3 regions of the Paraburkholderia sp. BR14320 genome follow, and region 2 is predicted to be linked to each of the others. Evidence: riboswitches for the same ligand, from Rfam matches in the RefSeq annotation. Region 2 holds a riboswitch; each other region holds the start of a gene.
The links. Region 2 has a riboswitch for cobalamin ahead of AB3X89_RS30940 (TonB-dependent receptor). Riboswitches for the same ligand answer to the same signal wherever they lie in the genome.

Region 1: it holds a riboswitch for cobalamin, as region 2 does, so the genes downstream of both, AB3X89_RS15505 (CbtB-domain containing protein) here and AB3X89_RS30940 (TonB-dependent receptor) in region 2, are expected to answer to the same signal.
Region 3: it holds a riboswitch for cobalamin, as region 2 does, so the genes downstream of both, cobA (uroporphyrinogen-III C-methyltransferase) here and AB3X89_RS30940 (TonB-dependent receptor) in region 2, are expected to answer to the same signal.

Annotation. Positions count from the first base shown of each region.
Region 1 covers NZ_JBFPKG010000014.1:735-2,995, reverse strand. The annotation lists gene AB3X89_RS15515 (hypothetical protein) at 70-510, shown strand; gene AB3X89_RS15510 (histidine phosphatase family protein) at 524-1,144, opposite strand; cobalamin riboswitch at 1,229-1,384, shown strand; gene AB3X89_RS15505 (CbtB-domain containing protein) at 1,425-1,646, shown strand; gene AB3X89_RS15500 (CbtA family protein) at 1,658-2,261, shown strand, end outside.
Region 2 covers NZ_JBFPKG010000047.1:36,171-38,431, forward strand. The annotation lists gene AB3X89_RS30935 (ATPase) at 1-299, opposite strand, end outside; cobalamin riboswitch at 521-785, shown strand; gene AB3X89_RS30940 (TonB-dependent receptor) at 875-2,261, shown strand, end outside.
Region 3 covers NZ_JBFPKG010000052.1:41,701-43,961, reverse strand. The annotation lists cobalamin riboswitch at 30-308, opposite strand; cobalamin riboswitch at 389-657, shown strand; partial or broken gene cobA (uroporphyrinogen-III C-methyltransferase) at 903-1,628, shown strand; gene AB3X89_RS32215 (cobalamin biosynthesis protein) at 1,680-2,126, shown strand; gene cobO (cob(I)yrinic acid a,c-diamide adenosyltransferase) at 2,123-2,261, shown strand, end outside.

The sequences.
Region 1 (2,261 bases), on a different contig from region 2:
GAAGCGTGCTGTTGAAGGTGGCTCGCTGCGAGCTTTTTTCAGCAGCACTCTGGAAGCTTCACGCACAACATGAAAGCCTATCGACCCTCCGCTATCGCGCTTACCGCGGCATCGCTCGTTGCGCTGCTGCCGGCCGGCGCATCCGCCGACGATAGCCCCAGACCTTGCGGCGCGCTAAAACGGATCGTCGCCGCGGCGCCCGACGGCTTCACCTCGCTGACGCCCGACGACGGCAAAGGCGTCGCGCAACCCTATGGCGACGACGCGCAATGTTCGGCCGCGCATCGTAGTTTCCAGTGCACGTGGACGCCGCATCAGGCGACGGGCTCGAACGCGGATGCATTGGAAGCGGTCGCGGCCGACATCGCGTCGTGCCTGCCCGATGCAACCCACGATCAGAATTCGCCGGGACGTCAGCACTTTTATCTCGGCGCGAAGAATCGACGCACCGAAATCACGCTGACGCCCGAGGGGTCGAACCGGTTGCGGCTCGTGGTGTCGGGCAGGTAAGCGGCGGTTCCGTTCAGGCGGTGGCGGCCGGCCACCATGACCAGCCGCGTCGCGAGTGGCGTAATTCGACGACCGACAGCGGCGCGATCTCGATGTGACAGAACACGGTTGGCGACGCGCCGAGGGCATGCACGATTGCCGCTCGCAGAAGCGTTGCGTGAGTGATCGCGATGATGGTCCGACCGTGCGCAGAGGCCGCGAAGCCTGCTTCGTTGACCGCGTTGCATGAGTGTGCGTCTGCCTGTTGCGCGTCGAGCCACTCTCCGACCCGCCGCACCAGTCGATCGAACGATTCACCGCCGGGCGGCGCAGCGTCGGGCTCGCGTGTCCAGGCCGCGAGTTCGCGGGGGGCTTCGTCGGCAATATCCGCGAGGCGCTGGCCGCGCCATTTGCCGTAGTCGATATCCGCCAATGCGTCGGCAGGCGTGGCGCTCAGACCGAGCGCGGCGGACGTTTGGCGCGCGCTTGCGGCGGGACTGGTGAACACGGCGGCGTCGGCGGGAAGCGCGAGACGGGCGCGCGCCGCTTCGGCTTCGGCGCGGCCGCGCGCGTCGAGCGGATCGTCGGCGGGGAAGCGGCCCGCGCGCTGTGCGGCCGTTGCCGCATGGCTCACCAGTAACAGTCGCGTATCCATTCTTTGCGTTGGCGCCTCATTCGCACTTGCCTGCATGGCTTCATCGGCTCGCTGCGGGCGTTGCGCGTTGCGCGTTGCGAGGTAGCCTTCGTCGTCGCGGAAGCCGCAGTTTAGCGCGTAGAATACCGACACTGCGAAGCACGGAAGCCGGTGAGAGCCCGGCGCGGTCGCGCCACTGTAATCGGCCTTGCAATCCACAAGAGCCGAAAGCCAGACCTGAGCTTCGCATCATTCTTCCGCAATCGACTATCGGGGCGCGTTACCCCAGGAGATGTCCATCATGACCGACGCTGTTTTCGATCGCGCCGCGCAACCGGCGGCCCAGCCCACTCCCATTCCTTTGCGCGAACTGCTGCCGTGGGTCGTGTTCGGCGGCTTGCTGCTGTTGCTCGCGCTTTACTTCGTTGGTGCGGAACAGGGCGCGACATCGCTCGTGCCCGGCATGTACGTGCATGAGTTCGTGCACGACGGCCGCCATCTGCTTGGCTTTCCCTGCCACTAACGGAGTTCGACATGGTAGGTAAATTGTTGGTGCGCGGGATGCTCGCGGGCATCGTCGCGGGCTTGCTCACGTTCGCCTTCGCGCGAATCGTCGGCGAACCACAGGTCGAGCAGGCCATTTCGCTCGAAGAAAAAGCGGCCACCGCGCGCGGCGAGGCGCCCGAGCCCGAAATCGTGAGCCGTGAGACGCAGGCTGGCCTCGGCCTGCTGACTGGCGTGGTCACGTATGGTGCGGCATTCGGCGGTCTGTTCTCGCTGGTGTTTGCTTATTCATATGGACGCACGGGTACCTCGAGCGTGCGCGCGCTGTCCGCGTGGCTCGCGCTTGGCGCGTTCATTGCCCTCGTGGTCGTGCCGAATATCAAGTATCCGGCCAATCCGCCGTCGGTCGGTGATCCGGACACGATCGGCACGCGCACGGGCCTGTTCTTTCTGATGATCGCGATTTCGCTCACGACGATGGTGTTTTCGCTGAAGGTGCGGCGCCGCGCGGCGGCGAAGCTGGGTGCATGGAACGGCTCGATCGTCGCGGGACTCGTATTCGTCGTGATCATCGCGGCCGTACAACTGTCGATGCCGGTCATCAATGAAGTACCGGCCACGTTCCCGGCCGTGC
Region 2 (2,261 bases):
GACTCGAGCAGATCGAGCTGGTTATCCGGTTCGCTGCTCGCGCGTGCGCGCGGCAATTTTTCGAGAATCGCATTCAGGCGCACCTGAGCGTCGTCGATCTTGGCGGACAGCGCGTCGCGTTCAGCTTGCAGTGCGTCGCGCTCGGCACGCAATTGCGCAAGTTCTGCGTGCGTGGCTTGTACTTCCGCACGCGTTTGCGCGAGCTGCTCTTCGAGCGCGATCCGCGCTTCATTGTGGCGCTGGCTGATCGCAATCAGCTTGCCGATGTTCTGGGAGAGTGATTCGAGTTCGGTGAGCATGTGCTGCGTCCTCTAAAGACATCGCATTTTAGCGCGGAATATTACAGGTTCCGACAATTGTCTCGTTTCGAGACGTAACAGCATCGCTTCGTGCAGGTTCGTTGCGAGTCGTGTCGTCGACCATAAGATAAAAGACCGGCAATCCATCGGACAATAACCCTGCATTCGACAGAACGGATTGCGCTCCGGTTGGCGTTTCTTGACGCCCCGCGAAGCCGCTCCTACACTTCCCGCACTCTGGTGCCCGCGCGCGCTTTTCGGCGCGCGCAGTTAAACGGGAAGCAGGGCGCGCGCGGTGCCAAACCGGATGCGCGAACCTGCGCTGCCCCCGCAACGGTAAACGACCGCATGTGATGTGCTCATGCAGGTCGGTCCTGGTCGCAAGGTTGGAAGTTCAATCTGCGAGTGTGCCACTGCGCGTCACGCGTGGGAAGGCGGGATCGATGTGTCGTAGCCCGGATACCGGCCAGAAAAGAGGGACGTCCCCCGCGAAAACGTTAAACAAGGGGACGCCTCGTGACGCGTCGGCCCGCGGGGAAGCAGGCCGCGCACGCTATCCACAGGAATGTCATCCCATGTTGTCCCCCATCGCCCGCGCGACGCTGCTCGCGTTCGCGAGCATGCCGCTCGTCGTGCATGCGCAAAGCGCCGAGCCTGTGTCTTCATCGTCCAATGCGGATGCAAGCACCGCGAACGCCGCAAACGTTGCCGATTCGTCATATCCCGCTTCCGCCGATGCGTCGGGCAACGTGCTGTCGCCGATCGTCGTGACCGCGCAGCGCGGCGCGCAAGCGTTGCGCGATGCGATCCCGCAGACCACGCAGTTCGATCAGCAGGACATCGCCGACACGACCGCGACCGATCTGCCCGGCTTGCTGCGACTCGCGCCCGGCGCGCAAATCTCGCGCACGGGTGGCCCCGGTTCGACCACGAGCCTCTTTCTGCGCGGCGCGTCGTCGACACAATCGCTGCTGCTGATCGACGGCGTGCGCGTCGATTCTGTGAGTCTCGGCTCCGCTCAGCTCGCACAGATCCCGCTCGACCAGGTCGATCACGTCGAAGTCGTGAATGGCAACGTGTCGGCGTTGTACGGTTCGGGCGCGATCGGCGGTGTCGTGCAGGTGTTCACGAAAGACGGCGGCGATCATCCGCCGCGCTTCAATTTTTCTGTCGGCTACGGCAGCTATCACACGCAGACGCAAACGGCCGGCGTGAACGGCGCGCTCGATCAGGACGGCCGCACGACCTTCAACATTTCGCTCGCGCGCACGAAGGGCGACGGCTTTTCGTCGCTCAATCCGCTCGAGGCGCCGGCCGCAAATCCGAACGCGAACGGCAATCTGAACGAGAGCATCAGCGCGTCGCTGCGCCACAAGTTCAACGACAAGTGGGACGCGGGCGTCAGCTACTTCCAGTCGAACAACAACAACAGCTACGACAATGCGTACGGCGTGCCGACCGATCTGAACAACCTCTATAGCAAGTTTCGCCAGGCGTCCGTGTTCGCGAACGGCAAGCTGACCGACTGGTGGACCACCCACTTCACGCTCGCCGAGGGCGACGACCGCAGCGTCTCGAACACCAATGGCATCTACGACGACCGCTTCGATACCGACAATCGCCAGTACACGTGGCAGAACGATTTCGCGCTCGCCGCGAACCAGAAGCTGCAGCTCGGCTACGAGCATCTCGACCAGACTCTCGACTCCGACACGTTCGCCGCGCCCGACCGTCACGTCGATTCGGTCTTCGCCGGCTACAGCGCGCGCTTCGGCCGCAACCAGATTCAGGCCAACGTACGCCGCGATCAGTACTCCGATTTCGGCGGAGCGAACAGTTACTATCTCGGCTACGGTTTCGACATCACGTCGCACTGGAAGGTAACCGCAAGCTATTCGGATGCTTTCCGCGCGCCGAGCTTCGACGATCTGTACTATCCGATCAGCGGCAACCCGTCGATCC
Region 3 (2,261 bases), on a different contig from region 2:
TCATGAACGCGCCGCCGCATCCCCGCGGCGGTCGTTCTGCTTCTTCGGGCCGGTATCCGGGCTGGCGAAAGCGCCGCTTCCCCTTCCCGGCCGAGTGGTTTCTCGTCCAGTGGTGATATGTCGACGCGACCTTGCGCGAAGACATCGAAGCCGGCACCGCGGTGCCCGGCTATCAAGCCGGAACCGCTTTTCGCTTACCGTTGCGGGGACAGCACAGGTTAGCCGCTCTAGCGCAGATGGCTCCCTGTTTCCCGTTTAACCGCATGCGCACGAACGCGCACGCGAGCACCCAAAGTGCGTGCGAGTGTAGGCCCCCGGGCATGCGCAGTCAAGGAACGCAGGCCGCCGGAAAGCGTCGCCGAGGCTTATCTGGCAAGGCGCCATGTGCTATCGTATGCGCGCGTTTGGTGCCCGCACATGCACTCGCATGTGCAGTTAAACGGGAAACAGGCAGCGCGTCGCGCGTTCAACCTGTGCTGTCCCCGCAACGGTAAGCGACCTGCGGCGCGCGATTCGATCCAGCTTCGATTCCACCGTGCCGCGCATGCGTTTTTTGATGCCACTGCCCCGCGAATCCGCAGATTCGCAAACAAGGACGGGAAGGCGAAGCGCGTGAGGCCGCCAGCCCGGATACCGGCCAGACGCGGAGGCGGCGCCCCATGCACCCGTGCATCAGGTTGCGCCGCCGGCCGCCGGAATCCGCGGGGAACGGATGTGAAGGCGTAGAAACGTGGCATCGCGCGTTTCGTGGCGTTCTCTCTCTGAAGAATCCGCCGCGAGCCGCATGAGTGGCCGCGCCTGGATTCGCTGTATTGCATGACCTCTATATTCACTGCCGCGTGCACCGTCGCACGCCGCTCCTCTCCTCCCATCTCCGCATGGCATGCGCCATGCACGCCGCGATGACGCGCGCCTGGCTGATCGGCGCCGGTCCCGGCGACGTCGAACTGATGACGCTGAAGGCCACCCGTGCGCTCGCGCAGGCCGATGTCGTGCTGGTCGACGATCTGGTCAATCCCGACGTACTGCAGTTTGCACGCGCCAACGCGCAAGTCGTGTACGTCGGCAAGCGCGGCGGCCATCCGTCGACGCCGCAAGCGGACATCGTCGCGCAAATGCTCGGGCATCTGCGCGCGGGACGCAGCGTCGCGCGGCTCAAGGGCGGCGATCCGTTCGTGTTCGGCCGCGGCGGCGAAGAATTGCAGGCGCTGCAGGCGGCGGGTATCGAAGTCGACGTGATCAACGGCATTACGGCCGGCATCGCCGCACCCGCGACGCTCGGCATCGCGGTCACGCATCGCGATTACGCGCAGGGCGTCGTGTTCGTCACCGGCCACGGCGCCGGCAGCGGCGAACCGGACTGGGCCGCGCTCGCCGCGACCCGCATGACGATCGTGATCTATATGGGCATGCGGCGGCTCGGCGAAATCGTCGCCGCGTTGCTCGCGGCCGGCATGTCCGCCGATACACCCTGTGCGGCGATCGAGTCGGCGACGCGGCCCGAGCAGCGTCACGTGCTCGCGCCGCTGCGCGAGTTTGCCGAGGCGGTCGTGCGCGCAGGGCTCGGCTCGCCGGCGATCGTCGTGATCGGCGGCGTGGCCTCGCTCGCGCTTGCACGTGAAGCGGCGAACCGCGACGGCCGAGTCGATCACGAACAAGCTGCGAACGCGCTCAAAACGCTGAGCGTCGGCATAGGTTGCCGCTTGCACAGCGATGCCGGCGACATCGAAGCCGCCGTGCGCGCAGCACTCGGTTCGAATGCCTTCGAGCGGATCCGCACCATCGCGACGATCGACACCAAAGCCAACGAAGCAGGTCTGCTCGAATTCTGTTCACGCCATCAACTGCCGCTGCAACTGTTCAGCCGCGAGCAGATCGCGGCCGCGCCGGTCGCGGCGCCGTCGGCGGCCGCGCGCGCGCATCTTGGTGTCGACGGTGTGTGCGAACCCTGTGCGCTACTGGCGGCAGCAGCTTCGGTCTCCGCGACAATCGCGCAAACCGCACGTCTGGTCGTACCCAAGACCACGCACGCTGGTATCACCATTGCAATTGCGGCGGCGACCGACACCGCAGCCGGCGACGTAGCGCCCTTCCATCCCACCCCTCAAGACCAGGACCTTCGATGAAAACCGACCCCGAATCGCATCAACGCATGACCGAGCGCCGCCGCGAAGGCCACGAAAAGAAGCAGGCCAGCGCGACCGTCGAAAAAGGCCTGCTGATCGTCAACACCGGCACGGGCAAGGGCAAGAGCACGGCCG